2 regions of the Massilia pseudoviolaceinigra genome follow, and region 2 is predicted to be linked to the other one. Evidence: predicted binding sites of a transcription regulator. Region 2 holds the regulator's gene; the other holds the start of a gene.
The links. Region 2 encodes FNR, which switches genes on or off when oxygen is low (the NO sensors DNR and NnrR bind a similar motif). Its sites were predicted from a motif close to TTGATNNNNATCAA; they were not measured.
Positions count from the first base shown of each region.

Region 1: RBA40_RS05400 (OmpW/AlkL family protein) is a predicted target of FNR. The motif match lies at 2,684-2,697, and genes of this name have one in related genera.

Region 1 is NZ_JAVCWL010000004.1:110,021-120,326, forward strand. Features, by position in the region: gene RBA40_RS05390 (TRAP transporter substrate-binding protein) at 139-1,224, shown strand; gene RBA40_RS05395 (glutaredoxin domain-containing protein) at 1,318-1,965, shown strand; gene RBA40_RS05400 (OmpW/AlkL family protein) at 2,006-2,617, opposite strand; gene RBA40_RS05405 (M14 family metallopeptidase) at 2,731-3,861, opposite strand; gene RBA40_RS05410 (GFA family protein) at 4,026-4,430, shown strand; gene RBA40_RS05415 (DUF2442 domain-containing protein) at 4,525-4,785, opposite strand; gene RBA40_RS05420 (TRAP transporter substrate-binding protein) at 4,888-5,973, opposite strand; gene paaX (phenylacetic acid degradation operon negative regulatory protein PaaX) at 6,067-7,041, opposite strand; gene paaA (1,2-phenylacetyl-CoA epoxidase subunit PaaA) at 7,244-8,230, shown strand; gene paaB (1,2-phenylacetyl-CoA epoxidase subunit PaaB) at 8,267-8,551, shown strand; gene paaC (1,2-phenylacetyl-CoA epoxidase subunit PaaC) at 8,560-9,312, shown strand; gene paaD (1,2-phenylacetyl-CoA epoxidase subunit PaaD) at 9,312-9,842, shown strand; gene paaE (1,2-phenylacetyl-CoA epoxidase subunit PaaE) at 9,850-10,306, shown strand, end outside.
Region 2 is NZ_JAVCWL010000035.1:4,705-15,010, forward strand. Features, by position in the region: gene RBA40_RS27015 (cation-translocating P-type ATPase) at 1-1,967, shown strand, start outside; gene fnr (fumarate/nitrate reduction transcriptional regulator Fnr) at 2,095-2,862, shown strand; gene RBA40_RS27025 (DUF4214 domain-containing protein) at 3,054-4,895, shown strand; gene RBA40_RS27030 (hypothetical protein) at 4,918-5,139, opposite strand; gene RBA40_RS27035 (FixH family protein) at 5,166-5,699, opposite strand; gene ccoG (cytochrome c oxidase accessory protein CcoG) at 5,719-7,122, opposite strand; gene ccoP (cytochrome-c oxidase, cbb3-type subunit III) at 7,119-8,063, opposite strand; gene RBA40_RS27050 (cbb3-type cytochrome oxidase subunit 3) at 8,056-8,238, opposite strand; gene ccoO (cytochrome-c oxidase, cbb3-type subunit II) at 8,240-8,854, opposite strand; gene ccoN (cytochrome-c oxidase, cbb3-type subunit I) at 8,869-10,296, opposite strand.

The DNA of each region.
Region 1 (10,306 bases), on a different contig from region 2:
CCGATTCTCCCCTCCGCTCTGTAAGACTCCTGTAAGATAAATTACATTGCATGCTTGCCTAGACGCAAATACACTAGCTCTAGCACCATGACACTGGTGGTTTTCCCGTGACGTAAACACTTCAGGAGACACAGACATATGGAACGTCGTTCCTTTATTAAAAAAGCGGCAGTTGGCGCTGCAGCGGGCGCAGTCGCCGCACCGGCGCTGGCACAGTCGCATCCAACCATCACCTGGCGCCTTGCCAGCAGCTTTCCCAAATCCCTGGACACCATTTTCGGCGCGGCCGATATCCTCACCAAGCGCGTCTCCGAGCTCACCGGCGGCAAGTTCAACATCCGCTCGTTCGCGGCCGGCGAAATCGTGCCGGGCCTGCAAGTGCTCGACGCGGTTCAGGCCGGCACGGTGGAAATCGGCCACAGCGCGTCCTACTACTACTTCGGCAAGGACGCCACCTTCGCCTTCGACTGCGCGGTCCCGTTCGGCCTCACTTCGCGCCAGCACACGGCCTGGTACCAGGAAGGCGGCGGGCGCGAACTGACCCGCAACTTCTTCAAGGGCTACGGCATCGTCAACTTCCTGGGTGGTAATTCCGGCACCCAGATGGGTGGCTGGTTCCGCAAGGAAATCAAGTCGGTGGAAGACCTGAAGGGCACCAAGATGCGCGTCGGCGGCTTCGCAGGCAAGGTGCTCGAGCGCCTGGGCCTGGTGCCGCAGCAGCTCGCCGGTGGCGACATTTACCCTGCACTGGAAAAAGGCACGATCGATGCTGCCGAATGGGTCGGTCCTTACGATGACGAAAAACTGGGCTTCTACAAAGTCGCGCCGTATTACTACGCGCCGGGCTGGTGGGAAGCGGGCGCGAGCTTCTCCTTCTATGTGAACATCAAGGAATGGGAAAAGCTGCCCAAGGAATACCAGGCGGCGCTGGAATGCGCCACGTACGAGGCGCACATCGGCATGCAGGCCGAGTACGACGCCAAGAACCCGGCGGCGCTGGCACGCCTGATCAAGAACGGCGTCAAGCTGCGCACCTTCTCGAAAGACATCATGGATGGCTGCTACAAGGCGGCGCAGGACGTGATGAACGAGGAAGCGGCCAAGAACGCCAAGTTCAAGGCCATCTACGAGCCGTGGAAGCGATTCCGCCAGGATCAGAACATGTGGGCGTCGGTGTCCGAAGCAGCCATGCTCGACTACATGATCAAGGCCGGGCGCAAGTAAGGTTCCATCCGCCCGCGCGTCCTGCGCGCGAGCGGCGGCAGGGCTGCGCGTGAAGCGAACGCTTCACGCGCACTGTTATTCACCAGATTCCTCATGAAAAAAATACTGTTCCTTGCCTTGATCGCCGGCGGCGCCTTCTATGCCTACAAAACCGGCCGCCTGTCCGGCGGCGGCAGCGGCGCGTTCGACAAGGACGGCAAGCCGACCGTGATGCTGTTCACCAGCCCCGAATGCGGCGACCCTTGCGACAAGATCCGCAACGAATTGAAAAAGCGCGTGCCGACATTCCAGGAGGTGGTCCTCACCGAGCCGGATAACAAGTACCGCGTGAACGCACTGCCAACGGTCATCACCGGCAAGCAGCGCGCCGTCGGCGACGATGTGCATGCCCTGGCCGGGATGCTCGGCGAAGTGCTGGGCAAGGATGCGCTGACCCGGCGCGAACAGATCGTCATGGCGAACCATTTCGACGCGCAGGACAAGCCCAAGGTGGTGCTGTACGGGACCAAGTGGTGCGGCTACTGCAAGGCGCAGCGTGAACTGTTCGAGGAAAAGAAGATCCCCTTCGAAGATGTCGATGTCGAGGCATCGGAAGCCGGCGCCATCGCCTACAACGCGCTCGAAGGCAGCGGCTATCCGCTCACATATGTGGGATACCGCCGCTTCGGCGGGTACAAGGAAGCGGAGATCCTGGCGGCCGTCGAGGAACTGACGAAACAACCGCAGGCCAATCTGCGCTGACCGCAAGGGCGCCCCGCTGCGGCAGGCACGCCCTGTTACATCAGAAGCGGTAACCGGCGCCCACGGCGATCAGGACCGGATCGACCTTCACGGTGCTGACCCTGGCGCCGGAGATCATCACATCGCTGCGGATATCGAGGCGCTTGATATCCAGGTTGAGCGACCAGTTTTTATCGATCCTGTAATCCACGCCGGCCTGCAGGGCCAGTCCCACGCTATCGTTTTCCAGGTCGCCGGCGCCGTTCAGCAGCCTGACCTTCGAGATGCGCGTGTAGTTGATACCGGCGCCGAGGTAAGGCTTGAACTGGGCGATCGGGTTGAAATGGTACTGGCCCAGCAAGCTTGGCGGCAGGTGCTTGAAGGTGCCGATCCTGGCGCCATCGAGCATCACATCGTGTTTTTGCGGATAGGTCAGCACCAGCTCAGCCGCAAAATTGGGCGTGAAAAAATAGCTGACGTCGACTTCCGGGATGGTCTTGTCGGACACCGAAATGCGGTCCGATGCACCGACGCCGCCGACCGGCGTCGATTTATCGGCCGGGTTCAGGTGCGCGGCGCGTGCGCGCACCAGCCATTGTCCATCCTGGGCATGCGCTTGAACGGCAACCAGGCCCAGCATGCTGACTGCGACTGCTAACAATTTGCTCTTCATCACAACTTCCTTCTTCGTTTGTCATTGGGTATGGAAGAAGTCTATTGATTGGCCTCAACAAAATCGTTGATGTGAATCAAAAAATCAAAGCGATGATGAAAAGCCGTATCGCATCAGTCCGGGTGGCGCAACGACCGCAGGATCGGTTGCAGCACCGCGGCGCCCAGGCGTGCGCTGCGCGCGCCGTCCCAGCCGCAGATCGGATCGGGATCGTTGGCGTTGTCCTTGAACGGCAGCTCCAGTGTCAGAGACAGGCAGCCGAAGGCGTGCGTGATATGCGGCGAACCCATGGTGAGGGTTTCGTCGGTATAAGGCGACTCGCCGTAACCATGCACGTCCTGGAAGTCCGGGCTGGCGATCTTGAAGTCCTCGGCGAAGCGCTTTTCCTGCGCCGCCTGCTCTGGCGTGAAGGTCGGCAGCGAGTCGCTTCCGGCCACGAACACGTAAGGCAAGCCTTCATCGCCATGCACGTCGAGGAACAGGTCGCAGCCGGTTTCCTTCATCTTGTTCTTGACCACGAACACTTCCGGGCTGCGTTCCATGGTCGGCGTATTCCACTCGCGATTGAGGTTGGCGCCGGCCGCGTTGGTGCGCAGGTTGCCGTGCACCGAGCCGTCCGGGTTCATGTTGGGCACCACGTAGAACACGGCTTCCTTGAGCAGCTGGCGGCCGAATGCGTCGGCCGGGTCGAGCAGGGCGTCGAGCATGCCTTCGACGAACCACTCGGCCATGGTTTCGCCAGGATGCTGGCGCGCGATGACCCACACTTTTTTCTTCGCGGCCGGGTCGCCGATGACCAGCACGTTCATGTCGCGTCCTTCGACGCTGCTGCCCAGGTCGAGCATGCGTACCTGTTCGGAGAGCTGGGCGCGGTCGAGCAGTTCGAGGTGGCGTTCCCACGAGTAGGGCTCGAAATAGGCGTAGTAGACGCTGTCCATCTCGGGCGTGTGGGAGATCGTCATGACCTCGCCATCGAAGCTGGTGGGCACGCGGAACCACTCCACGCGGTCGTAGCTGGCCATGGCCTGGTAGCCTTCCCAGCCGGCCGGATAGGCGCTCTTGCCGGCGTTGAGGAAGCGGATCGTGCACGCTTCGCCCTGCGCGCCCTGCAGGCGGAAATAAAACCATTGGGTGATGTCCGCGTGCGAGTCGCTGCGGATGTTCAGGTCGATCGAGCAGGCGCTGGTGGCGCTTACGATATCGATGGCGCCGGCGTCGAACCGGCTGCTGATTTTGATAGACATGGTGTGTCCCTGGCTGGTGAATGAGAGGCGAGGTGCCGCTTGTGTTCCTGCTCCTGCGCGAGGCGCCATGATACGCCTTCAGCTTACATCGACGTTAACAGGGCTGAATTTGTCCTGTTTGGGATTTACCCTGAGTGTTGAATTCAACGAGAAGGAGAACGGCCATGAAAAAGACCTATCACGGCAGCTGCCATTGCGGTGCGGTGCGCTACGAAGCCGATATCGACCTGAGCGAGGGCACCAGCAGGTGCAATTGCTCGATCTGCCGCAAGGCGCGGAATTGGGAAGCGGTGATCAAGCCGGACGCGTTCCGCTTGCTGTCGGGAGAGGAGCAGCTGAGCGATTACCAGTTCGGAACCATGAGCGGGCATCATCTGTTTTGCAAGCAGTGCGGCGTGCACTCGTTCGGGCGCGGTTATGTGGAGCAGCTGGGCGGGGCGTTGGTAGCGATCAGTGTGGCCGCCCTGGACGACGTGACGCCGGAAGAGCTGATCGCGGCCCCGGTGAATTATATGGATGGGTTGAACGATAACTGGGGGAATACGCCGGCGGAGACGCGGCATCTGTAATATCGGCTGTCAGCAAACATGAGATAAAGTCCGGTAGCGCTCGCTCGCCACTATCGTTCCTGCCCCTGGCAGAAACGATAGTGGCAAATGCAGCTCAGCAATCGTAATTCATGCTATCGCGCGGATACGCCATTGGATTGCGGATCGCCTCCAGCGTCAGGTCGACATCGAGCTCCGGCCAGTACACCCGCCCGGTGCTCACGCACCTGACGCGGCAGATCTGCGCAATGGTCGCGTGCTCGAAGACCGGAAACTCCACAAACGGCAAGTACAGCTCTTCCTCGCCACACTGCAGCCAGAAGCCGTGCGGGCTCAGGCTCGTCACGTCGGCGCAGGAAAAATAGATGCCATCCATAAGTCAATCCCCGGTAAGCGACGCACCCAGGCAGGGTCGCCCGCATCGAAGGTATCAAATGCGCCGGCCGATTCGTTTGACCTGGCGCAAATGAGCCTAAAGCTACTTTCTTCCTATCGAAATCATATAGTTCTGCATCACCTGCTCCGACACCGAGGCCCACATGTTCTGGTCGTTGCGGAACCGCTTCCACGGATCGTACACTTTTTTGAACTTGGCGTTCCTTGACGCTTCCTCTTCCATGACCTGGGTCGAGATCTTGTACGCCTCGTCCATGATCGTCTTGGAGAAGGTGTGCAGCTTGGCCCCGTTCTTGATCAGGCGCGCCAGTGCCTGCGGATTCTTGGTGTCGTACTCGGCCTGCATCGTCACGTGGCACTCGAAACTGGCCGCTTCCACCGCCGCCTTGTACTGCGCGGGGAGCTTTTCCCATTCCTTGATATTGATGTAGAACGACAGCTGCGGCCCGGCTTCCCACCAGCCCGGCGCGTAGTAGTGCGGCGCCACCTTGGCCAGGCCGAGCTTTTCATCGTCGTACGGCCCGACCCACTCGGCCGCGTCGATCGTGCCTTTTTCCAGCGCCGCATACACGTCGCCGGCCGGAATCTGCTGCGGCACCGCGCCCATGCGCTCCATCACGCGGCCGGCGAAACCGGCGATGCGGATCTTCATGCCCTTGACGTCGGCCAGCGACTTGATCTCCTTGCGGTACCAGCCGCCCATCTGCGTGCCCGTGTTCCCGGCCATGAAGTTGACGATGCCGTAGCCCTTGAAGAAGTCGCGCATCAGTTCACGCCCGCCGCCCTGGTCGAACCAGGCGGTCTGCTGGCGCGAGGTGAGGCCGAACGGCACCGCGCAATCAAAAGCAAACGTGGCGTCCTTGCCGAAGTAGTAGTACGACGGCGTGTGGCCCATTTCGACCGTACCCGCCTGTACCGCATCCATCACCTGCAGGCCCGGCACGATATCGCCGGCGGCGAACTGGCGGATCTGGAAGCGCCCGCCGGTCAGTTCCGCCACGCGCCTGGTGAATGCCTCGGCCGAGCCGAAGATGGTATCGAGCGACTTGGGAAAGCTTGACGCCGTGCGCCATTTGACTTCAGGATTGATCTGCGCCAGCGCCGGCGCGGCGACGACGCCGGCGGTGGCGCCGATCGCGCTTTTGGTGAGGAAGGAACGACGTTGCATGACAGTCTCCGAGTTTTTTGTAATGTGGCTGAGGGACGTGTGCCCAATTGTAGCCGCTTGTACGCGCAAAAGTTGCGTGTAATTGTAGCGTCGCTATCGCGGCGCCGGCGACGTAGTTTGCGCGTCGCCTAGCGCGTCGCCATCGGTCAGCCCGCCGAAGCGCTGGAAGAAGCCGGCGTCGGCCTGCGCTACCGCATCGTCCTCGCGCCGCAGGGTGGCCACGATGTGCGCTTCGGCGCCGGCGTAGGTACGCGCATACACGGCGCGCGCCAGTTCGTAGGCGCTGCTGCCGGGCCACGGATCGGGCAGCAGTTCGATCGGCAGCATCGGGTCGTGCAGCTGCACGCGCCGGTATGCATGGACCAGCAGGGTGCGAATCACGAACGCCTGCTCGGGCGCGAGCGCGGCATCGGTGCCCAGCAGCTCGAGCAAGGGCGAAAAGCGCGCGATGAAGTGGCCGTAGCCGTCGACCACGCCCGACAGGTCCCAGCCATCGCGCACCAGGTCCTGCAGCGGCCTGCCTGACACGCCCGGCAGCGCGCTGGCGCGGCACACGAACAGCTTGTCCTTCACGCCCACGCGCGCGAGCAATTCTTCGAGGATGGCGGCATTGCTGGCGGGGTGCCCGAACACACCCGGCCCGATCATGGCGTAGCCTTCCCACAGCAATTCCTTGCGCAGCAGCGCGCGCTCGGGCGCGTCGATATTGCCGGCGCCGCACAGCACCAGGGTCCAGTTGCCGTCCCAGTGCGCGGCCAGCGGCGCGTAAATACGCCGGTTGGCGCGCTCGAAGCGGGGCAGCGCTTGCGGCAGGATCGCGTAGGAACTGCGGCGCCCGTCCCGGTTGGCCACCAGCCAGCCTTCCTGCGCCAGCCGGAACACGCTGGTGCGCAGCAGGCGGTCGTTCACGCCGAAGGGCGCCAGCAACTCGATCAGGCTGCCCAGCCAGATGGTGCCGCCGTGCGGGGCGATGGTGTCGCCGAAGATCGTCATCACAAGGGACTTGGAACGGGGCGGATCGCTGGCGAGAAAATCGGCGATCCATGCTGTGCTGGTAAGTTGTTTCATGGGTGCATGGTCTGGCGCGGTAGGGGTGATTGTCAAGCAAAGCAGGCATTTACTTTGCCGCCTGATCGGCGCAGCATGGTTTTTTTGCCATCGCCTCCATCTTAACCGGATACACATATACAATACGACTCAATTAATCTGTGTACTTCTGATTTTACGTATCGTATTATCGCCTGATCGCCTTTGCAATGGGAGAAGCACCATGTACGCACAACTCGTAGAAACCGGCCTCAAGAAAGTCCAGAGCGCCGAGGACATGGATGAGCAGGAGCGCGAGTTCCAGGCGCGCATCGATGCCGGCGTGAAGATCGAAGCCAAGGACTGGATGCCCGAGGCGTACCGCAAGACCCTGATCCGCCAGATTTCCCAGCACGCGCACTCCGAAATCGTTGGCCAGCTGCCTGAAGGCAACTGGGTCACGCGCGCCCCCACGCTCAAGCGCAAGTCGATTCTGCTGGCCAAGATCCAGGACGAGGCGGGGCACGGGCTGTATCTGTACAGCGCCGCCGAAACGCTGGGCGTCTCGCGCGACGAGCTGCTCGCCGCCCTCCATTCGGGCAAGGCCAAGTATTCGAGCATCTTCAATTACCCGACCCTGTCGTGGGCCGACATGGGCGCCGTGGGCTGGCTGGTCGACGGCTCGGCCATCATCAACCAGATCCCGCTGTGCCGCTGCTCGTACGGGCCGTATGCGCGCGCCATGATCCGCGTCTGCAAGGAAGAATCGTTCCACGCGCGCCAGGGCTACGACATCATGATGAGCCTGGCCAAGGGCACGCCCGAACAAAAGGCGATGGCGCAGGATGCGCTGAACCGCTGGTGGTGGCCTTCCTTGATGATGTTCGGCCCATCCGACGCCGAATCGGTCAACAGCGCGCAGTCGGCGCAGTGGCGCATCAAATTGTTCTCGAACGACGAACTGCGCCAGCGCATGGTCGACCAGACCGTGCCCCAGGCCGAGTACCTGGGCCTGACGGTGCCCGATCCCGACCTCAAATTCAACGCCGAGACGGGCCACTACGAATTCGGCGAGATCGACTGGAGCGAGTTCCAGAACGTTTTGAAGGGGAACGGCCCGTGCAACCGCGAGCGCCTGCGCACGCGCGTGAAAGCGTATGACGACGGCGCCTGGTTCCGCGATGCGCTGGTGGCCTACGCCGATAAAAAATCCGCGCGCGCCGCAGCCTGATCCACAGCATCCACAGAACCGCACCGGAGAATAAAAATGAGTAAAGAATGGCCCCTGTGGGAAGTCTTCATCCGCAGCCAGCACGGCCTGGCCCACAAGCACGTGGGCAGCCTGCACGCGTCCGACGCCGAAATGGCGGTCAATAACGCGCGCGACGTCTACACGCGCCGCAACGAGGGCGTCTCGATCTGGGTGGTGCGCGCCGCCGACATCGTCGCCAGCAGCCCGGGCGACAAGTCGGCCCTGTTCGAGCCGTCCAACAGCAAAGTCTATCGCCACCCGACCTTCTTCCCGATGCCGGAAGAAGTCAAGAACCTGTGAGCGTGCCTGTGGATCAGAAAATCGAATACCTGCTGCGCCAGGGCGACAATGCCCTGATTCTGTCGCAGCAGCTGTCCAAACTATGCGGCAAAGGTCCGGCGCTCGAAGAAGACATGGCGCTGACCAACGTCGCCCTCGACCTGCTCGGCCAGACCCGCATGTGGCTTACCTATGCCGGCGAACTGGAAGGGCGCGGGCGCACCGAAGACCAGTTGGCCTTCCTGCGCGACGCCCATGACATGCGCTGCTGCCTGATCGTCGAACAGCCCAACGGCAATTACGCCGACACCATGGTGCGCCAGTTTTACTTCGACACCTGGCACTACTTCCTGATGCAGGGGCTGACCAAGTCGGTCGATGGGCGCATCGCGGAGATTGCCGAAAAATCGATCAAGGAAATCACCTACCACCTGCGCCGCAGCGGCGACCTGATCGTGCGCCTCGGCGACGGCACGCTTGAGAGCCACGCCAAGACCCAGGCCGCCGTCAACGAACTGTGGATGTACAGCGGCGAGATGTTCCTCTACGACGCCATCGACGAGGCCATGGTGGAGCAGGGCGTCGCTCCCGCCGCCGACGGCCTGCGCGCGGCCTTCATCGAACACGTATCCGAGATCTTCGCCGAAGCCACGTTGACGATGCCCGATCCGGCAGCGTGGATGCAGCGCGGCGGCAAAACCGGCCGCCACAGCGAGCACCTGGGCTACATCCTGGCCGAAATGCAGTTCCTGCAGCGCTCCTATCCCGGGGCCGAGTGGTAATGGGCACGCAGCCGGCCAGCACGGAACAGGTCTGGGCCTGGCTGGGCGAGGTCAGCGACCCGGAGATCCCGGTGATCTCTGTGGTCGACCTGGGCATCGTGCGCGCCGTCGCGTGGGAAGACGCGACCTGCGTGGTCACCATCACGCCCACGTACTCCGGCTGCCCGGCCATGACGGTGATCGCCGATTCGGTGCGCGATGCGCTGCACAGCCACGGCGTGCCTGAGGTGCGGCTGGTGAACCAGCTTTCGCCCGCCTGGACCACCGACTGGATGAGCGACACCGGCAAGGCCGCGCTGAAAGGCTACGGCATTGCCCCGCCGGCGCAGCAGGCGATCGATATAAGTGGACTGCGCGGCGGCCTGCATTCGGGCGTCAAGCGCGTGGCGGCGCCGAAACTGGTCGTCAGCTGCCCCAATTGCGGTTCAAGCCATACGGAGCTGACCAGCCAATTCGGCTCGACGCCGTGCAAGGCGCTCTACAAGTGCCTGGACTGCCGCGAACCGTTCGATTATTTCAAATGCCACTAAGGCTGTTATGAGCAAATTCTATCCACTGACCGTCGCCAAGGTGCGCAACGAAACGCGCGACACCATCGCCGTCACCTTCGCCGTGCCGGACGAACTGGCCGCCAGCTTCGCCTATCAGCAGGGCCAGCACCTGACGTTGCGCGCGCAGATCGGCGACGAAGACGTGCGCCGCTCCTACTCCATCTGTTCGGCGGTGCAGGATGGCGCGCTGCGCGTGGCCATCAAGCGCACCCAGGGCGGGCTGTTTTCGAGCTGGGCCAATGAACACCTGAAGGTCGGCGCGGTGCTCGACGTGATGCCGCCGATGGGGCACTTCAACGTGCCGCTGGCGGCGGATAACGCGCGCCATTACGTCGCCTTTGCGGCCGGCAGCGGCATCACGCCGATCCTGTCGATCATCAAGACCACCCTCCTGACCGAACCGAAAAGCCGTTTCACGCTCTTCTACGGGAACCGCGCCTCGT
Region 2 (10,306 bases):
GCGAGCTGCACGAAGGCCTGTTCCTGCTGGCCACGGCTGCCCTGACCGTGGGCCTGTCCCTGTATCAGCAAGACAAGACCGAACGGGCGCTGGACGCCCTGCGCGAGCTGGGCAGCCCGCGCGCGCTGGTCGTGCGCGACGGTCACAGTCGCCACCTGGACAGCCGGGCACTCGTGCGCGGCGATCTGATCATCGTGGCCGAAGGCGACCGCGTGCCGGCCGATGCGCGCCTGCTGGGCGGCCACGCATTGCGGGTCGACGAGTCGCTGCTGACCGGCGAACCGCTGGCGCTGGACAAGGCCGCCGGCGCCGACGGCGAAGCCGGCGCCTGCCTGTTTTCCGGCACGCTGGTCGTTGCGGGCCACGCCACGGCGATCGTCACGGCCACCGGCGCGCACAGCCACATCGGGGCCATCGGCGCTTCCCTGCGCCAGCTCGCGCCCGAAGCGCCGCCGCTGCAGCGCCAGACACGCCGCCTGACCGTACTGTTTGCGGTGCTGGGACTGGCCCTGAGCGTGACGCTGGTGCTGTTGCATGGCTTGCGCGGCGGCCAGTGGCTGCAGGGCGTCCTGGCCGGAATCGTGCTGGCCATGGCGATGGTACCGGAAGAATTTGCCGTCGTGCTGGTGGTGTTCCCGGCCCTGGGCGCGTGGCGCCTGGCGCGCGAGCGCGTGCTGGAACAGGCATTGGTGCGGCTGGCCCGGGGCGAATTGGCCGCGTCAAACCAGCTGCACCCGGACTGGCGCCTGGTGCGCGAAGAGGCGCCGCGCCCGGCCCTGCGCGCCATGCTGCAGGCCTGGCGCGCCCCGGGCTCCGAGACCTGCACGGTGGCGGCCAAGGGCGCGCCCGAAGCCATCGCCGCCATGTGCCGCCTCGACGCCCGTGGCAAGGCGGCCTTGATGGCCACGGCCGACGACATGGCGCGCGACGGCCTGCGCGTGCTGGCCGTGGCGCGCGCCGGCTGGGATGGCGCGCAGTGGCCGCCGCATCCGGCGCGCCTGGGCTTTACCTTGCTCGGACTGGTCGCCCTGGCCGATCCGCTGCGCGCCGGCATTCCGGACGCTGTGCAGGCCCTGCGCGCGGCCGGCATCCGCGTGGTGATGATCACGGGCGACTATCCATCGACCGCGCAAGCCATCGCGCGCCATGCCGGCCTGGCCGAGGGCGCGCTGCTGACCGGTGACGCGCTGGCGGCGAGGAAGGCGCGCGAACTGCGCGCCCTCATAGGCGACGTGACGGTGTGTGCGCGCATCGCGCCGGAGCAAAAGCTGCGCATCGTGCAGGCGCTCAAGGCCGGCGGGGCCATCGTCGGCATGACCGGCGACCGCGTCAACGACGCACCCGCGCTGCGCGCCGGGCGCCAGATTTTCGCCGGCATGCAGCGCGCGGTGGGTTACCTGGTGTCGGTCCACGCCTGCATTGCCGGCATGGCGCTGCTGCCGGTGCTGTTCGGCTGGCCGGTGGTGCTGCTGCCGATGCATATCGTGTTCCTCGAACTGATGATCGATCCGGCCTGCACGCTCGCCTTCGAAAACGATGCGCCCGATCCGGACAGCATGCGCAAGCCGCCGCGCCGGCCCGACGCGCCCCTCATCGGCGCCGCCGGCCTGCTGCGCGCGGGCCTGCACGGCGCCCTGGCGCTGGCTCACGTCATCGCCGCGTGGCTGTGGGCGTCGGCGGCGCTGGCGCCGGATGCGGCGCGCGCTTTTGCCTTCAGCGCGCTGGTCGGCGCCAACCTGGCACTGATGTTCGCACACGGTGCGCAGCGCCGGCCGAACCGGGTGCGGTGGATGATCGCCGCAGGCGCGCTCGCCGCCCTGCTCGTCGTCACCTGCGTGCCCGCGCTGGCGGCCGTGTTTCATTTCACGCCATTAAGTGCCGCGCAACTGGTAACGGCCGCCGCCATCGGGCTATCCCTTGTCCTTTGGCCAGCACTGTTGAGACTTGCACAACGCCTGCGCAGATAATGCAACGCCGCCGTGGACATTCTGCCATCTGTACTGGGGAAAATGCCGCAACTGCACCGCTATTGCCCTGTGCGCCAAGGTTCCACTGGAGTATCATACGGATCAAGCCACAAAACGTCAGTCCCCTATGCCCCAGCCACTTCCATTCGTTCCCGCAGCCATGCTGAACGTCGCCGCGCTCAAGGCCAGCTGCGCGGGATGCAGCATGCACCAGCTTTGCCTGCCGATGGGACTCGATGAAGACGACATTACCCGTCTCGACAGCATTATCGGCAAGCGCCGCCGCCTGTTGCGCGATGAGCGCCTGTACCAGATGGACGAACCGTTCCGCAATCTGTACGCGATCCGCTACGGCCACTTCAAGACCTACCAGGTCAATGCCGGCGGCGAGCAGCAGATCACGGGTTTCCAGATGGCTGGCGAACTGCTGGGCATGGATGCCATCAGCGCCGACCGCCACCATTGCGACGCGGTCGCGCTCGAGGACAGCGAAGTGTGCGAGATCCCGTTCGAGCGCCTGGAAGAACTGTTCGGCGAGGTGCCCACCCTGCTGCGCCATTTCCACCGCATCATGAGCCAGGAAATCACGCGCGAGCAAAATGTCATGCTATTGCTGGGAAATATGCGAGCCGAGCAGCGCTTTGCGGTGTTCCTGGTCAACCTGTCCGCACGCTACGCGGCGCGCGGCTACTCGGCCACCAGTTTCCAGCTGCGCATGTCGCGCGAGGATATCGGCAACTACCTCGGCCTGACCATCGAAAGCATCAGCCGCCTGCTGTCGCGCTTCAAGAAACAGGGCTGGATCGGTGTCGACAAGCGCGAAATGACCCTGCTCGATCCGGCCATGCTCAAGGCGCTCGCCGCCGGCACCGAGCAGTGCAGCCCAATGGCATAAACCAAGGCGCTGCGGGCAACTTCATTTCCACCTGCTTATAACGGTGTACTTACGGCAATTACCAAGGCTTAATCGCCGGCTTTGCCACGTCCCTCGCGTCGGCGCGATGGAGCGGCAGGCGGCGCCGCCATGGTGCGTAGCCGTCGCCACGGATGCATCCATCTCATTATCAATTTCCGCAAGTAGAGCCCATGTCCATTTACGTCCCATTCACTTCTCAGGTGCACCACAGCCACCGTTTGGCGCCGGAGGATCTCATCAAGGCGGATCGGCAGGTACTCGCCGCTTTCAGCGACGTCCCCGGGACCGGCACTTCGGCGGGAACCGCGCCCGCGTGGGACAGGACGCTCCTGACCAGCGGCGGCACCTATGCCCTCGACGTGGTGGCCGGCCAACTGGTCGACTTTGAAATCAGCGCGGCATTGGGGCCGTGGCTGTTCCTGTACGACGCCGACGGCTTTCCGATCAACGAGAAGGAAGGCACCCACACCACTGGCCTCAATACCGCGCGCATGGGCTTTCTGGCCGAGCAAACGGGACGGATCTACATCAAGGCTGCTGGCTATCCGTCGACCTTGCTTGGCCGCGTGGACCTGACCGTGCGCATCGACGACCAGGCCCACGGCACGGCCGGCAACGATGTCCATGTCCAACGTGCCTCGGGCGGCGGCGCCGACGGCTACCTGGGTGGCGATGGCAACGACAGCATCACCTCCAGCTTGCCCAACATCGACAACAAGCTGTGCGGCGGCGCCGGCAACGATGTGATGTCGGTCGGCTTCGTGGCGGGCGAGCGTGCCATCGTCGACGGCGGCAGTGGCATCGATACCCTGGTACTGCCGGTGTCGAGCGGCGGTGTACGCATCAACGCCGTCGCCGCCGGCTTCCACAGCACGGAACAGTGGCATTACAACTGGAATACGCTGTCGTCCCATCCGCAAATCAAATTCAGCGGCATCGAGTTCATCCGGTTTACCGACATTACCGTCAGCCTCGCCGACCTGCCCGGCTATTCGCAGTACATGAGGGATTCCGCCGACGGCAACGATATCCGTGGCGACAATGCCCCGAATTACATCAAGGTCGACCTGGGCGATGACCAGTTGGCGGGCTACGGCGGTACCGATTCGCTGGTGGCGGGACACGGCAATGACTCCCTGTACGGTGGCGGCGGCGACGACATCCTCGCTGGCGAAGCTGGCAACGACACCGCACTGTTCCACGGCAAAGTTTCCGGCTTCCGCATCATCTCGAACCATGGCCATTACATGATCGTCGACACCACGGGCGCCGAGGGCAGCGATATCCTGTTCGACGTGGAGCGCGCCACCTTCGCCAACCACAGCACCGCGTTGGAGTACGCTGGCCTGACCCAGTCGCTGTACTACAGCTATTTCGGCCGCGCGGCCGACGTGGCGGGCCTGGCCAGCTTCCAGCAACGCCTGGTCGAGCTGAAAGCGCCGCAGACGATCGAAGGGTTGAATGCGGCCTACGTCGGCAGTGCGCCATTGCGCACGCTGATCGATTCGTTCGGCTCAAGCGCCGAATCGACAGCGCTGTACGGCGGCGACAACGCGGCCTTCGTCAAAGCCATTTTCCAGAACGTGTTTGACCGCGCGCCGTTGCAGGCCGGGCTCGATTACTGGACCCAGGCCATTGATTCCGGCGCCCTCACGCGCGCCAATGCATCGCTCGCAATCACCGCCGGCGCGATGGCCAACAAAACGCCGGCCGGTTTGCAGGATGCGGCGCTGGTCACCGCGAAGGTCGACGTGGCGACCAACTTTACGTTTGCGCTGGACGCTGCAGACAAGGCTGGCGCGTATGCCGGCACCAGTGCGGTGAACGCCGTGCGCGAGCTGCTCAAGGGCGTTACCGCCGACACCAACGTCATCTCTTACCAGGAGAGCGTGACCGCCGTCGTCGGCGCTCTGCAAGCAGGGCCGGTCAAGAGCATGATGGAGGTGCCGGCCGACGGCGCCTATGCGGCGCTGGTGGGCCTGCACGACGCCGCGGCGCCAGCCTGGTTCTGACCGCACGGCCGATGGCGCGCGCCTAGAACGGCGGATGAGGATCGTCCGGCACGACGACCAGGTAGTAGGTCAGCACGCTGGCCAGCGCGCAAAAGGTCCAGAAGAAGAAAAAGCCGATGGTGTACGCCGCCATCGGCGAGAGCGTGATGTCGCCCACATGCAGCGCCTCGCGCGGATCGAACAGCGCAAAAAAGCAGCCTTCGGCCAGCATCGCCGCCAGGAAGGCGGGCCACAACACTTTCATCGCAAGTCGCATCTGCCCTCCCCCGGTCAGTGAGCAAGGTCCGCAGCGTCGGCCTTGATCGCCAGCGCCTGCTCGCGCGGCCAGTGCCAGGCCGCGGCCAGGCGCCAGTCACGCTTGCCGCCCTCGACCACCACCTGCCAGCGCGCCCGTTCCAGCAGCGGCAGCGCCACCGAAAAACGCCCCGCCGCATCCGGAATCACGTCCAGCTTGCGGTCTTTCTGCGGCAAGGTGGCATGCGCCAGGTGGATGCTGAACGGCGCGCTCAAGGCCAGTGCGCCGCTGCTCAGGGTACCGGCCAGCTTTTCCGTGGCCGGATCATAGCGCGCGTCGAACGCCAGGCGCATGGCGCTGGCCACGCGGTCGCGCCGCAAGTCCTGGTTGATCGCCTTGCCCTTCTTGTAGTAGTCGTCGACCACCATCGCATCCTGGCCGCGGTAGGCGACGAAACCGAGGTTCACGCCGGCCACCACCACGATGGCGGGACCGAGCATCAGGAGCCATGGCCAGCGGTGCTTGTACCACGGGCCGATGGAGGGAGTCAGAGGTGAGGCGGTTTGCATGCGGGTCTCCTTGTTTGCTTTATTTTGGCGCGATGAACACGGCTTTTTCGCGCACGCTGAGCGACGGGTCGTCCACCGCCGTCAGTTCGAACTCGATGTGGTTCGAGCCGCGCGCCGCCGCGCTGCGCTCGACCTGCACCCGCACCGGTACCGCGCGCGTGCTGGCGCCATCGAGCACGGCCTGGTCGGTCGTGGCCAGGCGCACCGAATCGATGCCCGACACCTTGATGCGGAAGGTATGCCCGGTTTCGGCGGTATTCATGATCTGCAGGCGGTACACGTTTTCGATCATGCCGTCGCCCACTTCGCGCCCCATCGAGCCGCGGTCGCGGATCACGTCGAGCTTGAGCGGCGTGCGCAGCGCCAGCGCGGTGCCGAAACCGGCCACGATCAGCGCCAGCAGCGCGGTGTAGATCAGCACCCGGGTACGCACAATGCGCTGGCCGATGCGCCTGGCCGACCACTTGTTGTCCATGGCGTTGTCGGTCGAGTAGCGAATCAGCCCGCGCGGCAGGTCGATCTTGTCCATCACGCCGTTGCAGGCGTCCACGCAGGCGGCGCAGCCGATGCATTCGTACTGCAAGCCCTTGCGGATGTCGATCCCGGTCGGGCACACCTGCACGCACATATTGCAGTCGATGCAGTCGCCCTTCTTCTTGGCTTCTTCCGCCGTGGCCCTGGGATTGAGCGCGCCGCGCGGCTCGCCCCGTTCCTGGTCGTAGGTGACGATCAGGGTGTCCTTGTCGAACATGGCGCTCTGGAAGCGCGCGTACGGGCACATATATTTGCACACCTGCTCGCGCAGCCAGCCGGCATTGCCGTAGGTGGCGAACGCGTAGAAGCCGATCCAGAACCATTCCCACGGTCCCAGCGCAAAGGCGCCGATATTCGACAGCAGCGAGCGCACCGGGGCGAAATAAGCCACGAAACTGAAGCCGGTAAACAGCGCCACCACGCCCCATGCCAGGTGCTTGGCGGTTTTGCGTGCCAGCTTGTCGGCGCTCCAGGGCTGGCGGTCGAGGCGGATGCGGGCGCTGCGCGCGCCTTCGATTTTGCGCTCGATCCACATGAAGATTTCGGTGTAGACCGTCTGCGGACAGGCAAAGCCGCACCACACCCGCCCCGCGATAGCGGTGACGAGAAACAGCAGGTAGGCGGCGATGATCAGCAGCGCCGCCAGGTAGATGAAGTCCTGCGGCCACAACACCATGCCGAAGATGTAGAACTTGCGCGCGCCGAGGTCGAACAGGATGGCCTGGCGGCCATTCCAGTTCAGCCACGGCAAGCCATAGAACACCAGCTGGGTGATCCACACGCACGCCCAGCGCGAGCTGGCATAGCGTCCCTTTGCTTCGCGCGGATAGATTTCCTCGCGCGCGGCGTACATCCGGATCACAACCGGCCTGGTGGTGGCCTGCGTCATTTTTGCGCCACCCCGGGCGCCGCCGCCAGGCTGGCCGGCGCCGCATCGTTGGACAGGCTCCATACATAGGCGGCCAGCACGTGGACCTTGGATTCGCCCAGGAACTCGTGGAACGACGGCATGGTGTTGGTACGGCCCTTGCGGATCGTTTCCATGATCGTCTCGGCGCTGCCGCCGTACAGCCAGACCTTGTCGGACAGGTTGGGCGCGCCCAGTGCCTGGTTGCCGACGCCGCCGGCGCCGTGGCAGGCGATGCAGGCGCCGAACTTCGTCTTGCCGAAGGAGACCTTGATCGGATCGGCGGTCAGCCCGGACAGGCTCTTGACGTAGTGCGCCACGTTTTCGATATCGGCTTCGGAGCCGACCGCCGCGCCCATCGGCGGCATCATGCCGTTACGGCCCTTCATGATGGTGGCCTTGATCACCGACGGCTCGCCGCCGTACAGCCAGTCCTTGTCGGTCAGGTCGGGATAGCCCTTGTTGCCACGCGCATCGGAGCCGTGGCACTGCGCGCAGTAGGTCAGGAACATGCGCTCGCCGATCGCGTGCGCCTGCGGGTCGGCCGCCACCGCCTTGATGTCCTGGCTGGCGTATTTGGCGAACAGGGGACCGTAGTCGGCATCGGCCTTGGCCAGTTCTTCCTGGTAGGCGCCGCTCGACTTCCAGCCCAATTTGCCGGCGTAGCTGCCCAGCCCCGGGTACAGCACCAGGTACACCAGCGCGAACACGATGGTGATGTAGAACAGCCACATCCACCAGCGCGGCAGCGGCGTATTGAGTTCGGTCAGGTCTTCGTCCCACACGTGGCCGGTGGTGCCGTCGCTGCCCGGTTCGACCTTGTGGGTCGACTGGGACCACAGCAGCACGCCGCAGCCGAGGATCGCCAGCACCGTGATGACGATGATGTACAGGTCCCAGAAACCGCTGGTGAAATCAGCCATGACCGCTCTCCCCCGCGTTGTCGCCGGCATCGTCCGCAAACGGCAGCGCCGCCTGCGTCTCGAAGTCCTTGCCGCCCTTGAGGACGAAGGTCCACAGCAAAATGCCGAGGAAGGTGGTGAAGCTGATGACGGTCATGATGCTGCTCGCGCTGTCAAAAATATGTTCGATTGCCATGTCAGTTCCTCGTCTTGATCTGGATGCCGAGGCCCTGCAGATAGGCGATCAGGGCATCCTGTTCGGTCTTGTCGGCCAGCGTGGCCGGGGCCTGGGCGATGTCTTCTTCCGAGTACGGCGTCGACAGGCGCTGCAGGGCGCGCATTTTCGGAATCACTTCGTTCGGCACCAGTCTGGTCTTGGCCAGCCACGGATAACCGGGCATGTTCGATTCCGGCACCACGTCGCGCGGGTTGTCCAGGTGGGTGCGATGCCATTCGTCGCTGTAGCGGCCACCGACGCGCGCCAGGTCGGGACCGGTGCGCTTGGAACCCCACTGGAACGGGCGGTCGTAGACGAATTCGCCGGCCACCGAATAGTGGCCATAGCGCTCGGTCTCGGCGCGGAACGGACGGATCATCTGCGAGTGGCAGTTGTAGCAGCCTTCGCGCACATAGATGTCGCGCCCCACCAGGCGCAGCGCCGAATACGGTTTCAGGCCGGCCACCGGCTCGGTGGTCGATTTCTGGAAGAACAGGGGCACGATTTCCACCAGGCCGCCGAAGGAAACGACCAGTAATACCAGTCCGATCAGCAGCCAGGGATTTTTCTCGATCAATTCATGTGAAAATTTCATTGCAAGCTCCGGATTCAGGCATGTGCAGGTAAAAGGGTGGGAATGCGCGCGTCGTCGCTGACGGTATTGCGCATCGTCCGGTACGTGTTATAGGCCATCAGCAGCATGCCGGTCAGGTACAGCAGGCCGCCGCCGACGCGGATCACGTAGTACGGATAGGTCGCCTTGACGCCTTCGACGAAGGTGTACGTCAGCGTGCCGTCGCTATTGACCGCGCGCCACATCAGGCCCTGCATCACGCCGGCGATCCACATCGAGGAGATGTACAGCACGATGCCGATGGTCGCGACCCAGAAGTGGGTGTCGATCAGGCGCACGCTCCACATTTCCGTCTTGCCGGCCAGGCGCGGGATCAGGTAGTAGATCGACCCCATGGTGATGAATCCGACCCAGCCCAAAGCGCCGGCGTGCACGTGGGCGACGGTCCAGTCGGTGTAGTGCGACAGCGCGTTGATGGTCTTGATCGACATCATCGGGCCCTCAAAAGTAGCGATACCGTAGAACGACAGCGACACGATCAGGAATTTGAGGATCGGGTCCGAACGCAGCTTGTGCCAGGCGCCCGACAGCGTCATGATCCCGTTGATCATCCCGCCCCACGATGGCGCCAGCAGGATCAGCGAGAACACCATGCCGATCGACTGGGTCCAGTCGGGCAGCGCGGTGTAGTGCAGGTGGTGCGGTCCCGCCCACATGTAGGTGAAGATCAGGGCCCAGAAGTGGACGATCGACAGGCGGTACGAGTACACGGGGCGCTCGGCCTGTTTCGGAATGAAGTAGTAGACCATGCCCAGGTAGCCGGCGGTGAGGATGAAGCCGACCGCATTGTGGCCGTACCACCATTGAATCATCGCGTCCTGCACGCCGGCGTAGGCCGAGTAGGACTTCCAGAACGAGGCCGGCATGACCGCGCCGTTGACGATGTGGAGGATCGCCACGGCCAGGATATACCCGCCGAAGAACCAGTTGGCCACGTAGATGTGCTTGACCTTGCGCTTGACGATGGTGCCGAAGAAGACGATCGCGTAGATCACCCAGACCACCGTGATCAGGAGCGCAATGGGCCATTCCAGCTCGGCGTATTCCTTGCCGCGCGTGAAACCCATCGGCAGCGTGATGGTGGCCAGCACCAGGATCGCCTGCCAGCCCCAGAAGGTGATCATGGACAGCGTGTCGGAGAACAGGCGCACCTGGCAGGTGCGCTGCACCACCCAGTACGACGTCGCAAACAGGCCGTTGATGCCGAAGGCGAAAATGACGGCATTGGTATGCAGCGGACGCAGACGCCCGTAGCTTAACCAGGCGATGTCGAAATTGAGGGCCGGCCAGGCCAGCTGCGCGGCGATGAGAACGCCGACCAGCATGCCGATCACGCCCCAAAAGACGGTGGCGATCGTAAAGTACCTGACGATCTTGTTGTTGTAATTTAAAGCTCTGTCCACAAAGGCTCTC